3 regions of the Streptomyces sp. NPDC103540 genome follow, and region 2 is predicted to be linked to each of the others. Evidence: riboswitches for the same ligand, from Rfam matches in the RefSeq annotation. Region 2 holds a riboswitch; each other region holds the start of a gene.
The links. A riboswitch is a leader RNA that binds a small molecule or an ion and turns the genes downstream of it on or off. The one in region 2 is predicted to bind cobalamin.
Positions count from the first base shown of each region.

Region 1 (4,351 bases), on a different contig from region 2:
GAAGGTGGATTGGGCGACCCACTGCGGGGCTCCGGGGGTGACCGGGACGGGCGGGGCGGTGGTGAAGCCGCCGCCCGCGACCGCGCGCAGCGCGTCGATGGAGGCGTACGCGGTCGGGGTGGTGTCGGACGGCTTGTACTTGAAGCCGCCGGCGGGGTTGTACTGGTTGGCGATGAGGAAGTCGATCGGGGTCTTGCCGCTGCCGGTGAGGAAGTCGCCGGTCTGCGGGTTGAAGCCGCAGGCGTTCAACCCGGCCACGCCCCAGCCGTTGGAGCTGGTGTTGACCCCGTAGAGGGAGTTGAAGGCGCCGCTGCCGGAGACGAGGGTGCTCTTGAGGAAGTTCTTCGCCTGGACGACGTCGGTGTCGGTGTTGGGGACGCCGGAGGCGCACAGGGCGGCCATGGCGGCGCCGGTCATGTCGACGTCGCTCGCCGAGTTCAGGACGGTGGGATTGCCCTCGGCCTTGTTGAAGGTCCACCCGCCGTCCACGTGCTGGTTGGCCCGGATGCGGGTGACCATGGAGTCCGTCAGCGCCTGCGGCACCCGCTTCGCGCCGCCCTGGGTCTTGGCGCCACCCAGCGCGAGGGCGGCGAAGACCGTGCCGTTGAAGTTCCCGGACGGGCCGAAGTAACCGGCCTCGGCGGTCTGCCAGTAGGAGTAGATGTTGGCTATCAGGTTGCGGGAGGCCGAGACGCGGGCCGGATCGATGCCGGCAGCGTACGCGTTGAGGGCGCCGCGCTCGTAGTCGGTGACCACCGGGGAGGCCTGCGGCCAGCCCGCCGTCGACAGCAGGTTGCGGTAGACGGTGCGGGCGTTCTTGGTGGTGTCGCCGCCCGGGTAGACGTCGGCGACGGCCGTGCCGGTGGCCGCGAAGGCCGTGAACGCCCACTCGTTGGACAGTCCCGCGCCCGCGTACGAACCGTCGGCGGCCTGGAGGGACTTGAGGTATGCCACACCGTTCGTCTTGGACGTGGCGATCTGGGCGGGCGAGGAGGTGGCGAAGGCGGGCAGCGCGGTGAGGACGAGCGCGCCCAGCGCGGCGGGCACCGCCAGGGTGAGACGGCGGGAGGAGGTGCGGGTACGGGTACGGGACATGGCCTGCTCCTGGAATGGGGGACGCCGACCAGGCCGTGGCTCGGGCGGGCGGGCGGCCCGGAGCTCGGCGGCGGCCGTCCGATCGCGTGGTACGGCTTGTGATGTGCCTCGCCGCATGGGCATTCGGGCTCGGGACGGCCCCCTGCCGTCCCACACCGCTGCGCGTCAGCCCCGGATTCGCGCCGGGTTCCCCCATGTGGCAGCCCAGGACGCTACCCGAGTGATCAAGGGTCCGCCAGCCGCCGTACCCGGCACGGGCAGGAGCGGCCGACGGTGTGTCACATGAGACGCAGACCACCTTGACGCTGTCTTTATCCGCGTGTTCCACTCCGACTGATAAGCACTCAGCTCCAGGGGAAGCCGGTCGAAATCCGGCGCTGACCCGCAACCGTAGGCCCGGCACCGTCCGGGCGAGTCGGAATGCCTGGAGCCAGGTTTTTGCAGCGAGAGACGCCGTCGCGGACTACGGCGTGGTTCGAACGGCTTCCCTTCCCCGTGTACCCCACGGGCCGCGGAGGCCCTTTTCGCCACGCACTGGTCCGCCCGGCCGACACGAGGGGCCGTGGTGGGGACCGCACAGCAATCAGAGCGACACCTGGGGAGCACGGGGCTGTTGTCGCTCATGTCAGCGGCGCTGCTGACCTTGGCCGCCGCGAGCGCCGCCTTCGTGGGCGGCACGGGGCCCGCCACGGCCGACCCGATCGAGCGGTGCACCGCCACCACCGGCGCGATCGTCGCCGTGGACTTCGCCCCGTTCGGCGGCAGGGTGGAGAAGGGCTGCGACACCACTCCCACCACCGGCTACGAGCTGCTCCAGACGGCCGGCTTCAGCATGACGGGCACCGTGCACGACGGTCCCGCCTTCCTCTGCCGCATCGGCAAGGGCACGGGTACGCAGTACCCCACGCCGGAAAGGGAAGCCTGCGTCCTGACCCCGCAGGCCACCGCCTACTGGTCGTACTGGACGGCCTCGCCGGGGCAGCGCAAGTGGTCCTACAGCCAGCTGGGAGCCATGGCCCGCAAGCCCAAGCCCGGCGACGTCGAGGCCTGGGTCTACGGCGGCACCGACGTCGGCGGCGGCACGAAGGGGCAGCCGTCCTTCACCCCCGACGACGTACGCGGCTACACCACCCCCGACCCGACCGTCCCGACGGCCCCGCCCAAGGTGCCCGCCGGCCGGATCGACGTCCCCGCCGCCACGCGCTGGGTCACCGGGACGCTCAAGGAAGGCGACCGCGTCGTCGACGAGGGCTCCACCACCCCGAACCACCTCCTCACCACCGAGGCCGTCTTCGCCCTCGTGGCGGCGGACCGCAAGAGCCCCGTGGCCAGGAAGATCGCCGATTTCCTCGACACGCCCGCGCAGACCGACGCGTACGCCTACCCGGCCGGCAAGGACGCGATCCCGGACGCCACCGCGGCGGCCCGGCTCGCGCTGGTCGCGGAGGCCACCGGCAAGGATCCTCGCGCGTTCGGCGGGCACGACCTGCTCGGCGACCTCGTGAAGTACGCCTGCCCCCGCGACATCGGGGACGGCGAGAGGGTCGAAGGCTGCTTCACCAAGGGCGACTTCCGTACCACCGGTCAGGCCGACGCCCAGGCCATGGCCGTCATCGCCCTGGTCAACGCCGGTGTGACGCCGCCGGCCGGCTCGGTGGCCCGACTGGCGGCCCTCCAGTGCGAGGACGGCGGGTTCACCAGCATCCTCATCCGGCCCGGAAGCCCGGGATGCGAGAGCGAGGCCGGCGCCACCGGTCTGCTCACCCTGGCCCTGGAGCGGGGCGGCGGCCACGAGGCGGTGCTCCAGAAGGCCCGCAACTACCTGAAGCGGTCGCAGCTGCCCACCGGCGCCTGGCCCGCCGTCTACTACGAGACGACCGGCAACCCGACCGCCACCGCCTGGGCCGCCCAGGCGCTGCGCGCCCTCGGGGACGAGAGGTTCGCGGACGCCGGCGTCTCCTGGCTGGCCAAGCGGCAGTTGGCGACGGGCGGATTCGGGTTCGGCGAGGACGACACCGAGCCCAGGCTGTACCCCACCGCGACCGCCGCCCTCGCGGGCGCCGGCAGCGATCTCGCCGCCGTGACCGCCAAGCCGGCCACACCGCCGACCACTCCGCCGGCGGGCGAGGGGCCCGACGCGAGGAAGGGCGTCGCCTACCTGACCGCCCCTTCCCAACTGGTCCAGGGCCGCTTCTACGAGAGCGAGCCCGGCACCGGCTTCGCCGACTACGGGATGACCATCGACGGCGCCTACTCCCTCGCCGCCACCGGCGGGGACAACGCCGCCCTGCGCCGCATCGTCGACTTCATGGACAAGGGCGGCAAGGACGGCAGGAAGCGCGGCATCCACGACTGGACCCTCATCGGCACGAAGTACGCGAGCGGCGGCTCCATCGGCAAGACGGCCATTCTCGCCCAGGCCGTCGGCCGCGACCCCCGCGACTTCGGCGGCCAGGACCTGATCGCCGCCCTCGCCAAGATCACCTGCGCGGAGAAGACCTCGACCGTCCAGGAATGCGCGGCGAAGGGCAACTACCACTACGCCACCTCCGTCTTCAAGCAGTCCCTCGGTGTCATGGCCCAGCTCCGCGCCGGTGAGAACGCCGCCGCCGCCGAACCGATCGCCTACCTCAAGAGCCTCCAGACGCCCTCCGGCGCCTGGGTCAGCCTGATCGGCGAACCCAGCGGCCCCGAGGTGGACTCCACCGCCATGGCCGCCATGACCGTCGACCTGCTCCCCGACGCCGCGTCCCAGGCCGCCGTGGACCAGGCGCTCGCCTGGATCGCGGCCCAGCAGAAGGAGGACGGCGGCTTCCCCGGCGCGTCCGGCAACTCCGTCAACTCCGCCGCCCTCGCCGTCCAGGGGCTCTCCCTGGACGCGCCCAGGTACGCCGCGCAGATCGCCAAGGCCCGCACGTTCCTGGCGAGCCAGCAGAACGCCGACGGCGGCTTCAACGTCGTCAAGGGGGGCCAGCCCGGCTCCGATCTGCGTGCCTCCGCCCAGGCCGTCGGCGGGGCCACTGGCATCTCCTTCGGCGTACTGACCGGCGATCTGAGCGGCACCACCCCCGAGCCGATCCCCACTCCGTCCGGGGGGACTTCGGGCGGCGGCTCCGCGAACACCTCGGGCGGCACCTCCGGCGGCAACGGCTCACCCGTCATCGTCACCCCGGGCGAGAACGGCGGCGGCACGGGCTCGGCGGGCGGCACCGGATCGGCGGGCGGCACCGGGTCCGCGGGCGGAACGGGCTCCGCG
Region 1 is NZ_JBVJMA010000009.1:99,290-103,640, forward strand. Features, by position in the region: gene ACZ6ZI_RS22495 (prenyltransferase/squalene oxidase repeat-containing protein) at 1-1,095, opposite strand, end outside; cobalamin riboswitch at 1,196-1,324, opposite strand; gene ACZ6ZI_RS22500 (prenyltransferase/squalene oxidase repeat-containing protein) at 1,718-4,351, shown strand, end outside.
Region 1: another riboswitch for cobalamin. It lies ahead of ACZ6ZI_RS22495 (prenyltransferase/squalene oxidase repeat-containing protein); the one in region 2 lies ahead of ACZ6ZI_RS14505 (energy-coupling factor ABC transporter permease).

Region 2 (4,351 bases):
GGCATGACCCTCTTCGCCTACGACGCCTCCGGCGCCCCGCTGCTGGAGAAGACCTACTACTCGGTCGGCGGCGGCTTCGTCGTCGACGAGGACGCGGTCGGCGAGGACCGGATCAAGCTAGACGACACGGTGCTGAAGTACCCCTTCCGCTCGGGCGACGAGATGCTGCGCCTCGCCAACGAGACCGGCCTGTCGATCTCCTCCCTGATGCTGGAGAACGAGAAGGCCTGGCGCACGGAGGAGGAGATCCGCGAGGGCCTCCTGGAGATCTGGCGGGTCATGCAGTCCTGCGTCTCGCGCGGCATGTCCCGCGAGGGCATCCTCCCGGGCGGCCTGCGCGTCAAGCGCCGCGCCGCGTCCACGGCCCGCCAGCTGCGCACCGAGGGCGACCCGATGATGCACCGCAGCGAGTGGACCACCATCTACGCGATGGCCGTCAACGAGGAGAACGCCGCGGGCGGGCGCGTGGTGACCGCCCCGACCAACGGCGCGGCGGGCGTGCTGCCGGCCGTCCTGCACTACTACACGAACTTCGTGCCGGGCGCCGACGAGGACGGCGTGGTCCGCTTCCTCCTCGCCGCGGGCGCGATCGGCATGCTGTTCAAGGAGAACGCCTCCATCTCCGGCGCCGAGGTCGGCTGCCAGGGCGAGGTGGGCTCCGCCTGCTCCATGGCGGCGGGCGCCCTCGCCGAGGTGCTGGGCGGCACCCCGGAGCAGGTCGAGAACGCGGCCGAGATCGGCATGGAGCACAACCTCGGCCTGACCTGCGACCCCGTCGGCGGCCTGGTGCAGATCCCCTGCATCGAGCGCAACGGCATGGCGGCGGTCAAGGCCGTCACCGCCGCGAAGATGGCGATGCGCGGCGACGGCAGCCACAAGGTCTCCCTCGACAAGGTCATCAAGACCATGAAGGAGACCGGCGCCGACATGAAGATCAAGTACAAGGAGACCGCCCGCGGCGGTCTCGCGGTCAACGTCATCGAGTGCTGACGGCGGGCCGGGCGGCCGGGAGGTCGCCCGGCACGGCACGGCCCCGACCGGGCCCCTCCACGACGGACGACCCGACGAGGGACGACTCGAAGAAAGATGAATCGACCACCGATTTCAGGTTTGGATCGGGTTGATCACGCTTGCGAGGGAAGAACCCGGTCTGGGCTGGTTTCTCGATGATCACGTACGCAAGGCTGGTCCCACGACGTCGGGCTCATCCGGGGCGGCCGGCCAACCGCCCTGACCCCCTTGGTTTTTGCGTACTGGAGGACTTCACCATGGCAAGCATCCGCAGCATCCGTGTGATGGCGGCTGTCGCATCGCTCCCCCTCGCCGCCGTGCTCCTGTCGGGCGTGGCGCAGGCGGACAACGGGGCCGGCGCCGCGGGCACCGCCTCGAACGCGGCCCTCGCCGGCATCCTCGGCAGCGGAGTCGGGGGCAGCAACCTCGGCAACTCCTCCACCGCCCAGCAGGTCGCGTCCGGCTTCGGGGCGTCGAACCAGAACAACGGTGCCCAGGCCAACGGCTCCGGCTTCACCGCGATCGGCCAGTCCAACGACCACGACTCGCTGGTCTACAACCCGCTGCCGTAGCGGGCGCGCGGCCGCCCGCCGCGCCCTTCGGGCCCGTCCTCCGCGCGGAGGACGGGCCCTCGCGCGTACGGGGCCCCGCGCGGGGCAAGTGGGGTCCAGCGGCCCGCCCGGCTCGGGACCTTCGGCCCCGCCCCGGGTCGTGGGGGTGGGCTAGCGTGCCGAAGGGGGGTCCGTGCACCATCCCGCGCGAAGGAAGGCAGCCGCCCATGGCCACCACCGAACACCGTGTCCTGCCCCTCCGGCTGGAGGTCGCCCCGCCGACCGTCCCGCTCCAGGGCGCCTTCGTCTACCGCACGGACCGGCCCTACGAGCTGGCCCTCGACTTCCGGGGCGGCGGTACGCACCTCGCCCGCTGGGTCTTCTCCCGCGACCTGCTGATCGAGGGGGAGACCGTCGCCACCGGCGAGGGCGACATACAGGTCTGGCCCGTCCGCGCGGGGACCGAGCCACGGGTGTTCCTGGCCTTCGGCAACGGCGGCCGCAGCTGTGTGGTGTCGGCCCGGGCCAAGGACGTACGGGCCCTGTGCCGGCGCATGACGGAACTGGTGCCGCGCGGCCAGGAGCGGCGGCACTACGACCTGGACGCGCAGCTGAGCGCGCTGCTGGCGCACTGACCGCGGACCGGCCGTACGCCGCCCGGCCCGCCGCACAGCCGGTCCGCCGTCCGCCCGGTCCGCCGTCCGCCGTCCACTCGATCCGCCCTGCGCCCGGCCCGCCGGAGCCGCAACCGCGCGGGGCGCCGCCGCGTCTACCCGGGTGACAGCCATCCCCGTCTCAAGAGGAATCGGGGGACGCCATGCGCCACCTGCCCCGCTCGCGCCGTCGCAAGATCGTGGCCCTGGCCACGGGCGCACTGCTCACCGTCGGCATCGGTCTGGCCGCACCGGCATCCGCGGCCGCCGCCTCCACCCAGACCCCGCTCGTCGTCAACGCCCGTTGGGGCGGTCACTGCACGTTCGACCGGATCGTGGTCGACCTCCAGGGCTACGTCCCCGAGGTCACCGTCAGCCCCGTCTCGCAGCTCGTGTACGACGGGTCCGGCAAGCCCGTCCCGCTGGCGGGGAAGTACTTCCTGGAGATCCGCCTGCACCCGGCCGCCGCGCACAACGACGCCGGACAGAACGTCTACCAGGGTCCCCGGCTCCAGAAGATCTACCTCAGCAAGCTCAAGGGCCTCGCCCTGACCGGCGACTTCGAGGGGTACGTCACCCTCGGGGCCGCCTTCGACACCAAGCCGGCCTACGGCACCACCGTGCTGCACTCGCCGGAGCGGGTCGTGGTGGACATCGCGCACCCGAACACCTGCTGACACCGCGGCGCACCGTACGACGACACGGCGACCGGCGTCCCCCCGGGGGGGGCGCCGGTCGCCGTGCGTCGGGATCCCGCCCGCGCGCACCGCGGGAGCGCGGCCGGGGCTACCGTCCGGTCCGGCTTGTTACGGTACGCGCGGCCGACTAGGGTCGTCGGGCCTTGGTGTTCGGGAAGCCGGTGGGAAACCGGAGCGGCCCTCGCCACTGTGATCGGGAAGTCCGGCTCCACTCCTGCGGGAAGCCACTGGGTCCACGCGGGGAACCGCGCGGCCCCGGGAAGGCGGAGCCAGGGCATCAGTACCCGTCAGCCAGGAGACCGGCCGAGGCGCGTCGTCCATCCACGAGGTGCTGGAGAGGTCTCTCTACCCATGCATATAGCCGAGGGGTTCCTGCCCCCCTTGCACGCGGTCGCCTGGGGCGCCGCGTCCGCCCCGTTCGTCGTCCACGGCGTGCGCGCCCTCACCCGCGAGGTGAAGGCCAACCCGGAGAGCACGCTGTTGCTCGGGGCCTCCGGAGCGTTCACGTTCGTCCTGTCCGCCCTGAAGATCCCCTCGGTGACGGGCAGCTGCTCCCACCCGACGGGAACGGGGCTCGGGGCCATCCTCTTCCGACCGCCGATCATGGCGGTGCTCGGTACGATCACCCTGCTCTTCCAGGCGCTGCTGCTGGCCCACGGCGGCCTCACCACCCTGGGCGCCAACGTCTTCTCCATGGCCGTCGCCGGCCCCTGGGCGGGCTACGGCGTCTACCGGCTCCTGCGCAAGTACGGGGCCCCGCTCATGGTCGGCGTCTTCTTCGGCGCCTTCTTCGCGGACCTGGTCACCTACTGCGTGACCTCCGTCCAGCTCGCGCTGGCCTTCCCGGACCCGGCGAGCGGCTTCGTGGGCTCGCTGGAGAAGTTCGCCGGCATCTTCGCGCTCACCCAGATCCCGCTGGCCGTCAGCGAGGGGCTGCTGACCGTGCTCGTGATGCGCCTGCTGATGCAGTCCAGCAAGTCGGACCTGGTCCGGCTCGGCGTCGCCAAGCTCACCGGCCGGACCGCCGGACAGACCGACCTGGAGGCGACGGCCCGATGACCCGCAACGCGAAGATCAACACGCTGCTGCTGCTCCTGGTCGCGGCGCTGGCCGTGATCCCGCTCGCCTTCGGCATGGGCGACCACAAGGAGGAGCCGTTCGCCGGCGCCGACGCGCAGGCCGAGGCCGCCATCACCGAGCTGAAGCCGGACTACGAGCCGTGGTTCTCGCCGCTCTACGAACCCCCGTCGGGGGAGGTCGAGTCGGCGCTGTTCGCCCTCCAGGCGGCGCTCGGCGCGGGCGTCCTCGCCTACTACTTCGGGGTCCGCAAGGGGCGTCGCCAGGGAGCGGAGCAGGCACGGGCCGAGGCGCGGGCCGAGGCCGGGACGGCCTCCGGGGCCGGTGCGGCCGCCCGGGAGTCGTAGCCGGTGCTGCCGAT
Region 2 is NZ_JBVJMA010000005.1:248,681-253,031, forward strand. Features, by position in the region: gene ACZ6ZI_RS14485 (L-serine ammonia-lyase) at 1-990, shown strand, start outside; gene ACZ6ZI_RS14490 (hypothetical protein) at 1,269-1,583, shown strand; gene ACZ6ZI_RS14495 (SsgA family sporulation/cell division regulator) at 1,790-2,197, shown strand; gene ACZ6ZI_RS14500 (AMIN-like domain-containing (lipo)protein) at 2,380-2,892, shown strand; cobalamin riboswitch at 3,041-3,235, shown strand; gene ACZ6ZI_RS14505 (energy-coupling factor ABC transporter permease) at 3,265-3,972, shown strand; gene ACZ6ZI_RS14510 (energy-coupling factor ABC transporter substrate-binding protein) at 3,969-4,337, shown strand; gene cbiQ (cobalt ECF transporter T component CbiQ) at 4,341-4,351, shown strand, end outside.

Region 3 (4,351 bases), on a different contig from region 2:
GAGGTGACGGTCTTGGTGCGGGTGTAGAAGCGGATCGAGTCCGGCCCGTGCTGGTTCAGGTCCCCGAATCCGGAGCGCTTCCAGCCGCCGAAGGTGTGGTAGGCGACGGGTACCGGGATGGGCACGTTGACGCCGACCATGCCGGTGTTGACGCGGCGGGTGAAGTCGCGGGCGGTGTCGCCGTCGCGGGTGAAGATGGCGACGCCGTTGCCGTACGGGTGCTCGCTGGGCAGGCGCAGCGCCTCCTCGTAGTCGGCGGCCCGTACGACGCACAGCACGGGGCCGAAGATCTCCTCGCGGTGGATCCGCATCCGCGGGGTGACCCGGTCGAAGAGGGTGGCGCCGGCGAAGAAGCCGTTCTCGTGACCCGGCAGGGTGAAGCCGCGTCCGTCCACGACGAGTTCGGCGCCCTCTGTGGCGCCGATGCCGACGTAGCGTTCGACGCGTTCGAGGGCCTCCCGGCTGACGAGGGGCCCGAAGTCCGCGTCCGGGTCGTCGGAGGTGCCGATGCGCAGGGCGGCGATGCGTTCCTTCAGCTTGGCGACCAGCGCGTCGGCGGTCTCCTCGCCGACGGGGACGGCGACGGAGATGGCCATGCAGCGTTCGCCGGCGGAGCCGTAGCCGGCGCCGATGAGGGCGTCGGCGGCCTGGTCGAGGTCGGCGTCCGGCATCACGATCATGTGGTTCTTGGCGCCGCCGAAGCACTGGGCGCGCTTGCCGTGGGCGGCGGCGGTGGCGTAGATGTGCGCGGCGATCGGGGTGGATCCGACGAAGCCGAGCGCCTGGACGCGGGGGTCCTCCAGGAGGGTGTCGACCGCCTCCTTGCCGCCGTTGACGACGTTGAGCACGCCGGGCGGCAGGCCGGCCTCCAGGAAGAGTTCGGCGAGGCGCAGCGGTACGGAGGGGTCGCGCTCGGAGGGCTTGAGGATGAAGGCGTTGCCGCAGGCCAGGGCGGGTGCGGCCTGCCACAGCGGGATCATCGCGGGGAAGTTGAAGGGGGTGATGCCCGCGACCACGCCGAGGGGGGCGCGCAGCGAGTGCACGTCGATGCCGCTGCCGGCGTTGTCGGTGAACTCGCCCTTGAGCAGGTGCGGGATGCCGGCGGCGAACTCGACCACCTCCAGGCCGCGTTGCAGGTCGCCGTGGGCGTCGGCGACGGTCTTGCCGTGCTCGGAGGACAGCAGTCGGGCCAGCGCGTCGCGTTCGGGCTCGACGAGCTGGAGGAAGCGCAGCATGACGCGGGCGCGCCGCTGCGGGTTCCACCGGGCCCATTCGGCCTGCGCCTCCTCGGCGTTGGCGATGGCCGCCTCGGTGTCGGCGCGTCCGGCCAGGGGGACCCTGGCCTGGACGGCCCCGGTGTTGGGGTCGTGGACGTCGGCGAAGAGCCCGGACGTGCCGGTGGTGTGCTTTCCGCCGATGAAGTGGGTGAGTTCACGGACCATCGAAGCCTGCTCTCGTCAGGTGAGGATCCGAGGAGGGCGCGGCGCGGGCGCGGCGGTGCACCGATCGGGGTGCGCGCCGCGGTTCCGACCGCGGGACAGGCGGGGGCGCACGGGCCCCCGTCGAGTCACGAACGCGGGGACAGGGCCTCGCCGTTCGGGTACTCCGCCGGATCGCCCGGGCCGTGGTCACGTACCGGTGCCATGCGTGTCTGCTCCATCCTCGTGGACAACACGGAACACCCCGCGGCCGGTATCCTGACTCCCGGATCGTCACGTGCTCTCCGGCCTTCCCGACGGATGGGTTCCGTCAGTGGCCTGAACCGCTGAAAAGCACGCTCCCCGGTCACAGTGGCGGGACCGCGCCGGATTCACACCGGCTTCCCTGCACCGCGGGCTTGTCAGGAACATATAGTTGGACGTCCTAGTAAGTCCACCCCCTCCCGCTCCGCACGAGCGCTCCTCCACCCGGACGGACCGTGTTCCGGCCTGCGGGCGGGGCTCAGCGCGGGCGGTCCGCCACCCGGTACGGGATGAAGGTGCTGGTGTTCTCGTCGACGGCCAGGGGGCGTCCGAGCGGGGGCACGGCGCGCTGGGGGCAGTCGAGGCGCTCGCAGAGCCGGCAGCCCATGCCGATCGGGGTGTCGGCGGAGGTGTTGTCCAGGTCGAGGCCGTCGGAGTAGACGAGCCGGGCGGCGTGGCGGATCTCGCAGCCGAGCCCGATGGCGAAGGTCTTGCCGGGTTCGCCCCAGCCGCCGCGGTGGCGGGTGACGGCGCGGGCGGTCCACAGGTGGCGCTGCCCGTCGGGCATGGCGGCGACCTGGACGTGGATGCGGCCCGGCGCGGCGAAGGCCTCGTAGACGTTCCAGAGCGGGCAGGTGCCTCCCGCGCGGGAGAAGTGGAATCCGGTCGCGGACTGCCGCTTGGACATGTTCCCGGCCCGGTCGACGCGGACGAAGGAGAAGGGGACCCCCCGCAACCCGGTGCGTTGCAGGGTGCTCAGGCGGTGACAGACGGTCTCGTATCCGATGCCGAAGTGGTCGGTGAGCCGCTCGATGTCGTAGCGGAACTCCTCGGCGGCGGTGTGGAAGGCGCGGTACGGGAGGATCAGCGCGGCCGCGAAGTAGTTGGCGATGCCGATCCGGGCCAGGCCGTGCGCGGTGGAGCCGGCCGGGAAGTCCTGCGAGGCGAGCCGGTCCAGTTCGTCCCCGTACTCCAGCAGGGCCAGCTGCGTGGCCATCCGGAAGGCCTGCTGTCCCGGCCGCAGGCGGGCGGAGAGGTGCAGCACGCGCGCGGACCGCGCGTAGTGGTGCAGCCGCCCGGCGTCGAAGCCGGAACCGGAACCGGAACCCGATCCGGAACCGGTGCGGGAGCCGGAACCCGGGCCCGAGCCCCCGCCCGAGCCCGAGTCCGGCGCCGGGTCGGCGCCGACGGTGACGCGTACGCCGTGCCGGTCCGCGAGTCGGGCGGTGAGGACCCGGACGACCTCGCCGGGGCGGATCCCGACGGCGCGGGCTAGCTCCTCGGCGGCCAGGTCGGTGTCGTGGAGGTAGTTCTGTCGCCGGTAGAAGAACTCGCGGATCTCCTCGTGCGGGGAGAGCGGCCCCCCGGCGTCCCCGTCGCGGCCGTCCGTGACGCCGGCGAGGCCCTCGGCCAGTCGTTGTCCGCGGCGGCCGAGGTCCAGCAGCACCTGGGCGACCGCGGGCATCCGGCCGGCGAGTTCGGCCAGGTCGGACGCGGAGACGCGGGCCGCGGCGACCTCCCCGGCGAGCGCCTCGCGCAGGTCGGCGACCAGCCGGCCGGTGTCGCGTTCGGAGAAGAAGCCGGGGTCGACGCCGAAGGCCTCGGTCAGCCGCAGCAGCACGGGCACGGTCAGGGGCCGGGAGTCGTGCTCCATCTGGTTCAGGTAGGAGGGCGAGATCGCGAGGACCCGGGCCAGATCGGCCTGGCTCATGCGCCGCTCCTCGCGCAGCCGCCTCAGCCGCGCACCCGCGTAGGTCTTCTTGTTCACCGTGCCCCCTGTCCGTCGGCGTCACCCTACGCCGCGATCCGCGCGGGTGGGCCTTGGCAGACTTGGCAAAACAGCCCGGGAAGATTCGCAGAACTTGGCAGACGTCCCTGCTTGATGGCACTCGGTGTCATTGGGAGAGTCGTCCTGCGGCCCGCCGGAACCGGCGGTCAGAACGGAAGCAACGGGCGCGATTCACGCCCTGATATCGACGATCCCGGCAGCTTCCGCCTGATGGTTCGGCACCATTGCTCAGCTCGTTCCTCGCGGGGACGGCGGGCCGCGATCCCAGTTCACGGCACAGAGTGCCAATGCTTCGCATCCTTGACGTGCGGGCGCGGCGCGATCGACTCATGGAGACGGTGACGGTCATGGCAGACACGAACACGACGGCGGCGGCCGAGGGGCTGCGGCGGCGGTGGGCCGACGACCCGCGATGGGCGGGCATCGAGCGGACGTACACCGCCGAGGACGTGGTCCGGCTCTCCGGCAGCGTCCGCGAGGAGCACACCCTGGCCCGGCGCGGCGCCGAACGCCTGTGGCGCCAACTCCACGAGTTGGACTACGTCCACGCCCTCGGCGCCCTCACCGGCGGCCAGGCCGTGCAGCAGGTCCGCGCGGGCCTCCAGGCGATCTACCTCTCCGGCTGGCAGGTGGCGGCCGACGCCAACCAGGCCGGGCACACCTACCCCGACCAGAGCCTCTACCCGGTCAACTCCGTTCCCCAGGTGGTCCGCCGGATCAACAACGCCCTGCTGCGCGCCGACCAGATCGCCACCGCCGAGGGCGGCAGCGACACCGTCGACTGGCTCGCGCCGATCGTCGCCGACGCCGAGGCCGGCTTCGGCGGCCCGCTCAACGCCTTCGAGCTGACCAAGGCCATGATCGCCGCGGGCGCCGCCGG
Region 3 is NZ_JBVJMA010000002.1:224,474-228,824, forward strand. Features, by position in the region: gene ACZ6ZI_RS05645 (CoA-acylating methylmalonate-semialdehyde dehydrogenase) at 1-1,442, opposite strand, end outside; cobalamin riboswitch at 1,671-1,849, opposite strand; gene ACZ6ZI_RS05650 (short-chain fatty acyl-CoA regulator family protein) at 1,942-3,393, opposite strand; gene aceA (isocitrate lyase) at 3,819-4,351, shown strand, end outside.
Region 3: another riboswitch for cobalamin. It lies ahead of ACZ6ZI_RS05645 (CoA-acylating methylmalonate-semialdehyde dehydrogenase); the one in region 2 lies ahead of ACZ6ZI_RS14505 (energy-coupling factor ABC transporter permease).